3 regions of the Agrobacterium sp. 22-221-1 genome follow, and region 1 is predicted to be linked to each of the others. Evidence: riboswitches for the same ligand, from Rfam matches in the RefSeq annotation. Region 1 holds a riboswitch; each other region holds the start of a gene.

What was found. A riboswitch is a leader RNA that binds a small molecule or an ion and turns the genes downstream of it on or off. The one in region 1 is predicted to bind cobalamin.
Region 2: it holds a riboswitch for cobalamin, as region 1 does, so the genes downstream of both, ACQZ5N_RS05400 (ABC transporter substrate-binding protein) here and bluB (5,6-dimethylbenzimidazole synthase) in region 1, are expected to answer to the same signal.
Region 3: it holds a riboswitch for cobalamin, as region 1 does, so the genes downstream of both, nrdH (glutaredoxin-like protein NrdH) here and bluB (5,6-dimethylbenzimidazole synthase) in region 1, are expected to answer to the same signal.

Annotation. Positions count from the first base shown of each region.
Region 1 covers NZ_JBNWCL010000025.1:4,332-7,601, forward strand. Annotated here, with positions in the region: gene ACQZ5N_RS24355 (DUF2865 domain-containing protein) at 1-446, shown strand, start outside; gene bluB (5,6-dimethylbenzimidazole synthase) at 641-1,357, opposite strand; cobalamin riboswitch at 1,435-1,616, opposite strand; gene ACQZ5N_RS24365 (TolB family protein) at 1,817-2,647, opposite strand; gene ACQZ5N_RS24370 (glyoxalase superfamily protein) at 2,836-3,213, shown strand.
Region 2 covers NZ_JBNWCL010000002.1:424,645-427,914, reverse strand. Annotated here, with positions in the region: gene argE (acetylornithine deacetylase) at 1-589, opposite strand, end outside; gene ACQZ5N_RS05405 (GNAT family N-acetyltransferase) at 793-1,671, shown strand; cobalamin riboswitch at 1,711-1,945, shown strand; gene ACQZ5N_RS05400 (ABC transporter substrate-binding protein) at 2,104-3,135, shown strand; gene ACQZ5N_RS05395 (FecCD family ABC transporter permease) at 3,132-3,270, shown strand, end outside.
Region 3 covers NZ_JBNWCL010000007.1:312,778-316,047, reverse strand. Annotated here, with positions in the region: gene ACQZ5N_RS13835 (ATP-binding cassette domain-containing protein) at 1-106, shown strand, start outside; gene ACQZ5N_RS13830 (nucleoside triphosphate hydrolase) at 103-732, shown strand; cobalamin riboswitch at 866-1,090, shown strand; gene nrdH (glutaredoxin-like protein NrdH) at 1,347-1,568, shown strand; gene nrdI (class Ib ribonucleoside-diphosphate reductase assembly flavoprotein NrdI) at 1,581-1,979, shown strand; gene nrdE (class 1b ribonucleoside-diphosphate reductase subunit alpha) at 1,991-3,270, shown strand, end outside.

The sequences.
Region 1 (3,270 bases):
TGTGTCCGGGGACCGAGACGGAGCTTTATTTCCACTCCATGACGGATCAGGAAACCGCCGATATGGTGTCTGCAGAAACAGGCAAACCCTACAGGGACCTGCCAACCGCCTTCGCTTACAGAAACGCCACGGCAAAAGCGCCAAGCTGCGCCTGCAACATGGCCGCCTATCACAAGGAAATGCAAAAGCAGGAAGAGGCCGCCCGGCCGCAGCCCGAAAAACCCTATTCCGGCATCACCACCATTCCATCACCGCAAGCTGACAAGGCTGAGAAACCCGCCGAACAGCAACAGGCCGCCAAGCCGCCGGAACAGCCCGTTCCCGAACGCGACTATGACCCGAACGACAGCCGCGTCCGCGTCATAGGCCCGAAGTTCTTACCCGACCAGACGGGCCGGATCGACCTGAAGAACCCGGCATTGAAGGGTATACAGCCGCAGCAGTGACATACATCGCGGAGCGAGCGCGCTCCCCTTGCTTCTTCTCCCCGAGGGGGAGAAGTCCGCGGCAGCGGGATGAGGGGGCGGCGTCAGCGATATTCGGAGAGCTTGCCCCCTCATCCGACCCTTCGGGCCACCTTCTCCCCGGCGGGGAGAAGAAACACGCGGCAACGTCCCGCCTTATTCACAGGCCTCCGCTTCTACACCCCGCCCCAGCGGTTACGAAACACCAGTTCCTCCAGCGGCACGCGCTGCCGCCAGCCCTTCACCGCCAGTTCCGGCTCGTTATAGAGCGCATCGACACGGCCGAGGCAAAGCCAGGCGACGATTTCGATATGGTCGGGAATATCGAGAATGGTGCGAATGTCGCTATCGTGGAAAATGCTGACCCAGCCGACGCCGATGCCTTCGGCGCGCGCCGCGAGCCAGAGATTCTGGATGGCGCAGACGGTGGAATAAACATCCGTGCGCGGATTATGGGTGCGGCCCAGCACCACCTTGCCGCCGCGCGTCGGATCGCAGGTGACGCAGATGCTGAGCGGCGCCTTGCGGATGCCTTCAAGCTTGAGACTGCGATAAAGCGCCTGCTGCTCGCCCGTAAACATCGCCGCCGCCTCCTCATTGGCGCGGCTGAAGGCCACGAAGGCCGCCTGACGGATCGCGCCATCGGTGACGAGGGTGAAATTCCACGGCTGCATGAAACCGACCGAGGGCGCGGAATGGGCCGCCTTCAAAAGACGCTCCACCAGATCGTCCGGCAGCGGGTCCGGCAGGAACTGGTCGCGCACGTCGCGACGGGTCTCGATGGCACGATAAATCGCCTCGCGTTCCTCACAGGAAAACGGGCGGGCGGGCGAGAGCGCATGATCGAACGAACTGGCGCAGGGCGGATTGCTTACGGACGAATCGGCTGGCATCGTTTATCCCCAACAATGCGAAGGCCGGGCGCAAATGCGCACCCCGCCTCGACAACAACCTGCCGCCGTCCGCGCGGTTCGGTCTATCCCGTCAGGCCGGTCTTCTGACTAGGCTTCATCCGCCCTTTTCGCCTTCCCGAATTGCTCCAGTGGCTTTAAAAAAGAACGTCCGCCTCACAGCGCTGGGCACGTTCCGGTCTTTCACCGGATTCCCGATTCTCCCGCCGCAACGGCGGGCACCTGACAGGCAAGCTATGGGCAAAAAAGTTTGCGAATGCAAGCTTCTTTGCGGGCGATGCGGCGATGTGACCATGGCACCCCTCACCTCCGTCATTCCGGCCTTGAGCCGGAATCCAGCCAGCCCAAGTCCTTGGGCTGAGAGGAGTCTTTTCGCCGCGCAGACGCGCGTCGACTGGTTTCCGGCTCAAGGCCGGAATGACGGGTCCTCCTTTTACCGCATCATTCCACCGGGAAATACCTGACATAAGCGAACTCATCCCCATCCGGTGACCAGTTGGGCGAGTTCATCGTGCCCTGCCCGCCGAAAAGTTCGAACAGCGTCTCGGCATTGCCGCCATCCATATCCATCAGCCGCACCCGCACATCGAGATCGCGCGGATGATCGAAGACATCGCCGTCATAGGAAACGAACACCACCTTGTCTCCCTTGGGAGACGGGTGCGGAAACCAGTCGCCATAGAGGCTGTCGGTGATGCGCTCGACGGCGGAGCCATCCACCCGCACGCGCCAGATCTGCATCCGCCCGGTGCGGCTGGAATTGAAATAGATCCACTCACCGTCAGGCGAATAATCCGGCCCGTCATTGCGGCCTTCGCCATGGGTCAGCCGCGTCTCGGCACCGCTTGTTATATCCATCGAATAGATGTCGAAGACCTGATCGCGAATGCCGCAATAGGCAAAACCTTTCCCATCCGGCGACCAGCCATGCCAGTAAGAGGGAAGATTTTTCGTCATCAGCCGTGGCGCGCCGCCCGTCGAGGCCATGAGATAAATGGCGCTCTTGCCGAATTCCACCTTGTCGGAAATGGCGTAGCGCGAACCATCCGGCGAAATGCCGTGATCGTTGTTGCAGAGCGTCGCAAAGCCGGTATCGACCTTTTCCGGCGACGCATCACCGGCAAGGGACAGGCGGTAAAGCAGCCCTTCGCTGTTCAGCAGCAGATATTTTCCATCCGGCGACCAGTTCGGTGCTTCGAAAAGATCGGGCGTCTGCCACACCACCCGCATCTGCCGGGTGCGGATGTTGAAGATTTCGATGGAGCTGCGCATTCTGCCTCCCGGGCGTGTCCGTGTCTCGTTCAAAGCGCCCGGTGCAGACATTCCGTTTGCATCCGCCATCGCCATGATTATGATCCTAGGGCGGCAGGCACCGTCCTGCAAATTCAAACCGGAAAAAACGCCAGCGCTCCGGCACCGTCCGCGACCCTTGCCGTTTCTCCTAAAACCGAGGTTCCGCGATGAATACCATCGCCGATCACGGCATCCGCTTCGGCCGGATCGCCGCAATGCTTCCTGTCAAAAACATCGAAAAGGCCCATGATTTTTATGTCGGTGTTCTAGGCTTTGAAAAGACCTCCGAAAACGGCACCCCCGTCGGCTTCATGATCCTCAAACAGGGCAATGCCGAGCTGCACCTGACATTGCAGCCCACCCACAAGGCGGCACCCTTCAATGTGGCGCATATGATGGTGAGCGATGTCGATGCGCTGCATGCGCTCTGCAAGAGCCAGGGCTTGCGCATCATCAAGGGCCTGCAGGACAAGGATTACGGCCTGCGCGCCTTTGTGTTTGAAGACCCGGATGGCAACCGCATCGATGTGGGGCAGGTTATTTGAGATGAGCGAACGGCGCGGGGTTTTCTCCGCGCCGCTTGCTTAAACACGAAGGCTTTT
Region 2 (3,270 bases), on a different contig from region 1:
CGTTCACGCCCTGATCCGGCCGCGAGGAATGGCCGGAGCGACCGCGAATGGTGATGCGTGCGGCGGCCTTGCCCTTGTGGGCGCGCACGGCGCGCAGATTGCTCGGTTCGCCGATGATCGCACCCGCCGGTTTTGCGCATAGCTCCGGCAATCGGGCGATGAGATGGGGAACGCCGCGGCAGCCCGCCTCCTCGTCATAGGAAAAGGCGATGTGAACGGGCCGCTTCAGCGCCATGCGTGAAAATGCCGGTACTGCGGCGAGAACCGTGGCCAGAAACCCTTTCATGTCGGTGGTTCCGCGTCCGTAGAGGCGCTCGCCTTCGGTTCTCAGCGTGAAGGGATCGGAGGACCATTCCGGCTCACCGGCAGGCACCACATCCATATGGCCGGACAGGATGTATCCGCTGGCATCGGTCGGGCCGAAGCTGGCAAAGAGATTGGCGCGGTCGCCCTCCGGGCCGGCAAGCAGCGATACTTTCGCGCCGTGGCTTTCCAGATAATCGGCGATCCATCCGGCGATGTCGCCATTGGCGGTTCCGACCACCGACGGGAAGCCGACAAGACGCTCCAGAATGTCGATTGCGTTCATGGCTGTCTCCGTCGCTTCAACGCCGAAAAGCTTAGAGCGGCCTGCGGCGTTTATCTGCTGAAATACGGGTGATTTCAGTAGATTGTTGTGTCCTTCCAGCGCTTTCGGAAAATTCCTGCTGACGAGGCTGGTTATCTTCGGATGTCGTGAGCTGGGCTACCGGGATCAAGGTTCCGCGCCGGAGGGAATGAGAGCCGTTTGTCATGGAGCTGCTCAAAGTCGATAGTTTCGAGTTGCGGACAGTGGATATCGCCGATGTGGAGGCCGATCATCTACATGCTTTGTCCATGGCTGTAGGATGGCGATATCACGCGAACGAATGGTGTTTCCTACGGCAGTGCGGCGTTGGCCTTGCCGCGCTTGACGAAATCGATCGCGTTGTCGCAACGGCAATGCTGTTTCCCTATGATGAGGGTTTCGCGACGGTCGGCATGGTCATCGTTTCTCCCCGTTTGCAGGGGCAGGGCGTCGCACCATGGCTGGTGGGCCAGCTCACTGCGGGTTACCCTGACGCCGCCCTGCGGTTGAACGCCACGGAAGTCTCGCGACGGCTTTTCGCACGGCTGGGTTTTGCCGGAGATACGGAAAAAGTACATCTCCTGCGCGGCAAGGCGCGCTGCCCTGCCGAGATGCCGACGCTTGGAAGAAAACAGAGAATCGAGCCGCTGTCCGAGGATCATTTGTCCGCCGTGGCGGATCTGGATCGGGCGGCTTTCGGCGTTTCGCGCCGGGGCGTCCTGCACCGCCTTCTCCGGGAAAATACGGGTTACGGCCTGTTCGAGGCCGATCGTCTTGCCGCCTTTGCATTGCGGCGTGCGGCGGGACGGGGCCATATTGTCGGTCCGGTCGTTGCCGGTGACGAGGCGGATGCGATTGCGCTGGTGAGGCGACATTTTTCCGATCTCGACGATCAGCTTGTCCGTCTCGATGCCGTGCGGGATAGCGGTCTTCTGACCGAGTTCCTGGCGCAATCCGGGCTGGTGGTGATCGAAACGCTCACCGCCATGTCGAAAGGCGCGCCGCAACCGGCAGGCTCCGGCTCCGCAAAGATTTTCGCCCTGGCGGGCCCGTCTTTGTGCTGAGGTGCGGCACTATCGCAATTGACGCCCCGCCTCTTGCCCCTTATGTGAGAAAGCGACGGTTCCTGCAGCCGAAAGGCGAAGGGATTAATAGGGAACATGGTGCGGGCGGTCTTTTTCGCCCAATGCCGTGGCTGCCCCCGCAACTGTAAGCGGATTGTCGTTCATCCCCGTGACGCTTCAAGGCGTCATGCCACTGTATTCTCCGGAATGCGGGAAGGCAGATGAGTGACGCAAATCCGTGAGCCAGGAGACCTGCCGTCGAAATATAAACCATCGTTACGGGCGGGGAAGCCCGGAGGAGGAGATTGTAATGTTATTTCATAACATTTCGTTTGCGTCCTATTGCCGTTCTCCGTACAAGACGTCCCGCTGTTGCTGCGCGTTCTGACGCCTGCTGCTCTGGAATAAGATTTACTTTCGACTGGAGAACACATGTTTCATTCTAGACGCCTGCCGGTCCATGCCGGCTTTCTGGCCGCTGCGCTTGCGGTTTTGCCTGTCGCCGCCGCCAATGCTGCCGAAACCACCTATCCCCTGACGATCAACAGCTGCGGTCAGGAGATCACCTTCAAGCAGGCACCCGCCCGCACCGTGTCCGTCGGCCAGAGCACAACCGAGGTTCTTTACCTCCTCGGCCTCGCCGACAAGGTGGTCGGCACGGCGCTGTGGATCGGTCCGGTTCTGAAGGGCTACGAAGAGGCCAATGCCAGGGTCGAGCGTCTGGCTGACAATGATCCGAGCTTCGAGGCGGTCATCGGCAAGAAGCCGGACCTCGTGACGACGCAGTTCCAGTGGCAGATCGGCCCGGAAGGCGTTGTCGGAACACCGGCGCAATTCGCCGAGCTCGGGGTTCCCGTTTATACCTCGCCCGCCGATTGCATGGGCAAGGACAATTCCGGCGGCGGCGACGGCGTGCGCAACACCGTCTTCACCATGGATCTGATCTACCAGGAAATCCGCGATCTCGCCAAAATCTTCAACGTGCAGGATCGCGGTGAAGAGGTCGTTGCCGACCTGAAGAAGCGTGAAGAAGCCGCCCGCGCCAAGATCGCCTCGGCAAATGGCAAGCTTTCTGCCGTCTTCTGGTTCTCCAGCGCCGAGCTGGATATCGATCCCTATGTGGCTGGCCGCAATGGCGCTCCCGGCTACATCATGTCCGCGCTGGGGTTGAAGAACGTCATCGAAAGCGATGAAGAATGGCCGACCGTCGGCTGGGAAACCATCGCCAAGGCAAATCCCTCCATCATCGTTGCCGGCAAGATGGATCGCCGCCGTTTCCCCGCCGATGATGTCGCCGTCAAGCTGAAGTTCCTCGCCACCGATCCCGTGGCCAGCATCATGCCCGCCGTCAAGGAAGGTCATGTGTTCGAGATGGATGCGCAGGCGATGAACCCGACCATTCGCACCATTGAAGGCATCGAAACGCTGGCCGAGGCGATTTCGGCTGCCGGCCTCGCCAAGTGAACGGTCTTTCCATCCATCTCGGCAGGGTAGGGCTGGCTTTTGCCGCGCTCGCCCTGCTGCTCGTCGCGCTGATGGCCGGGGCGGCCATCGGCGAGACCGCCATTCCTTTCGACGTCGTGGCGAAAACAATCGCCA
Region 3 (3,270 bases), on a different contig from region 1:
CGGCAAGCGCCTGTGTGTCATAAATCCGAAGGACTACTCCATGTCCGACGCCGTCGCCTTCATGACTGGCGCCAAGGAAGCGCCGAAGGAAACGCTTGCCGCATGACGCTGAAGCTTGAAACGATCGCCGAAGACGTTCTTCGGCGGGCAGAAGGTAAATTCCGTTTTATCGTCGCCATTGCCGGTCCCCCTGGGGCCGGCAAATCCACGCTGGCGGATGCCCTTTGTGATGCTTTGCTGGCACGGGGCGAAACGGCCGCCGTCCTGCCCATGGATGGCTTCCATATGGACAATGGCATCCTTGAAGAGCGGGGGCTGCTGCCGCGAAAAGGCGCGCCGGAAACATTCGACGTGCGCGGTTTCCTCGATATCGTCTGCGCCGTCCGCAAGGGCGAGCAGGAGGTGCTTGTTCCGGTTTTCGACCGCTCCCGTGAAATCGCCATAGCGTCTGCTCGTGCGGTTGCGCCGGAAACACGCTTTATCCTTGCTGAAGGCAATTATCTGCTGCTGGACGAGGCGCCGTGGACAACTCTTTCCACAAGCTTCGACCTCACCATTTTTGTAGGGCCGTCCGTCGTGGTGCTTGAGGAGAGGCTGCGGAAAAGGTGGCTGGGCTATGGTCTCGACGAGGCCCAGATCCACGCCAAACTTTTCGAAAACGATCTTCCGAACGGAAAAAGGGTGATCGAAAACGCCCGTCCCGCCGATATCCGCATCGATATCTGGGAATAGATTAACGCTTTTCTCTCTTTGGGCGGCGGCGAGCATGTGCTGTTAAGCCTTTGTTGACCATGTGTTGAATCTTTTTGATCCACAGGGCGGGGCTTTTGTGTGTCTATTCATTGACGCGAAAATTTCCTCATATACTATATGTGGTGTTCGAGGTTCTTCCGATTCGCAAGAGTCGGGAGCTAAGACGGGAATTCGGTGCGTAACGCCATCAAAGGTGAAGCAATGCCGAAACTGCCCCCGCAACTGTAAGCGGTGAGCATCGTTCCGATTTGGGTCACTGGAGCCAAAAGCTCCGGGAAGGCCGGAATAGATGTTGTGACCCGCAAGTCAGGAGACCTGCCTTGAGCGCAAACGTCCACGGGCGGGGTGTCCGGAGGAAGGTGTATGACGCAAATGATTTGCGTGCGCCCTTTTCTGCCCCCTCCAGAACAAGCTTCGGGGTGAAGTCATGCCAGTTCATTTGTTTGAGTTGCTGCGCTCGTCGGCGTAGAGAGTGATTTTACGCGGCTAAAAGCCGCGCACGCCCACCCCAATGACAGATCCATCGCCGCCCGATTGTAATTGCAATCGGCAATGTTGAGCCGTGTCCGAAACCGGCTTCGAAAGAGGAAATCATGACCGTCACCGTTTACAGCAAGCCCGCCTGCGTCCAATGCACCGCCACCTATCGCGCTCTCGACCGCATCGGCGTCCCCTATGAGATTGTCGATATTTCCGAAGATGCGGATGCGCTCGATCATGTCCGCGGTCTCGGTTACATGCAGGTTCCGGTGGTCGTTGCCGGCGAACGCCATTGGGCGGGTTTCCGGCCGGATATGATCGGCTCTATCAGCTGAGGCGGCGGGGCGATGGGCCTGATCGTCTATTATTCCAGCCGCTCTGAAAACACCCATCGTTTCCTTCTGAAACTGGGACGGCGTCTGTTTCGCCTGCCGCTCGGCGCGGAGGAAGATGTTCCCCATGTGTCTGAGCCCTATGTGCTCGTCACCCCCACCTATGGGGGCGGCGGGACGAAAGGTGCCGTGCCGAAACCGGTCATCCGGTTTTTGAACCAGCCCTCCAACCGAAATCTTATTCGCGGCGTCATCGCGGCGGGAAACACGAATTTTGGCGCAGCTTTCGCATCCGCCGGAGATATCGTCTCGCGCAAATGCGCCGTGCCGTTTCTCTATCGCTTCGAGCTTCTCGGCACGGAGGAAGATGTCGCCAACGTCAAACATGGATTGGAACGATTTTGGACACGCTGACCTCGAGCGCCATGCGCAAGGACGCCAAACAGCCGGCAGCCGCAACCCAGAAACCGCTCGATGCGGCTCTGGACTACCACGCGCTGAACGCGATGCTGAACCTTTACGACGAGAACGGAAAGATCCAGCTCGACAAGGATCGCCTGGCCGCCCGGCAATATTTCCTCCAGCACGTCAACCAGAATACCGTCTTTTTCCATAACCTCAGGGAAAAGCTCGATTATCTGGTGACTGAGGGATATTACGAACAGGAAGTGCTGGATCAGTATTCCTTCAATTTCGTCCGTGACCTCTATGACGAAGCCTATGCCCGGAAGTTCCGCTTCCCGACCTTTCTCGGCGCCTTCAAATATTACACTTCCTACACACTGAAGACCTTCGACGGAAAACGTTATCTGGAGCGTTACGAGGATCGCGTCTGCATGGTGGCGCTGGCCCTTGCGCGTGGCGATGAGCAGCTTGCCCGCAATCTGGTCGATGAAATCATTTCAGGCCGCTTCCAGCCGGCAACGCCGACCTTCCTCAACGCCGGCAAGAAGAGCCGTGGTGAGCTGGTCTCGTGTTTTCTGCTGCGTGTGGAAGACAATATGGAAAGCATTGGTCGCTCTATCAATTCGGCGCTGCAGCTTTCCAAGCGCGGTGGCGGCGTGGCGCTGTCCTTAACCAATATTCGCGAATTCGGAGCGCCGATCAAACAGATCGAAAACCAGTCTTCCGGCGTTATTCCCGTCATGAAGCTGCTGGAAGATTCTTTTTCCTATGCCAACCAGCTTGGCGCGCGCCAGGGTGCCGGCGCGGTCTATCTGCATGCCCACCACCCGGATATCATGCGCTTCCTCGATACCAAGCGCGAAAACGCCGACGAAAAAATCCGCATCAAAACCCTGTCGCTCGGCGTGGTGATCCCCGACATCACTTTCGAACTCGCCCGCAACAATGAGGATATGTATCTGTTCTCGCCCTATGACTTGGAGCGTGTCTATGGCGTGCCGTTGACCGAGATTTCGGTCAGCGAAAAATATCATGAAATGGTTGCCGACAGCCGCATCCGCAAGAAGAAGATCAAGGCGCGCGAATTCTTCCAGGTGATCGCCGAAATCCAGTTCGAGAGCGGTTACCCCTATATCATGTTCGAGGATACGGTGAACCGCGCCAATCCGGTTGCCGGCCGCATCAGCATGAGCAATCTCTGCTCGGAAATCCTGCAGGTCAGCGAAGCGAGCGAGTTCAACGCCGATCTGTCCTATAGCCATATGGGCAAGGATATTTCCTGCAATCTCGGCTCGCTCAA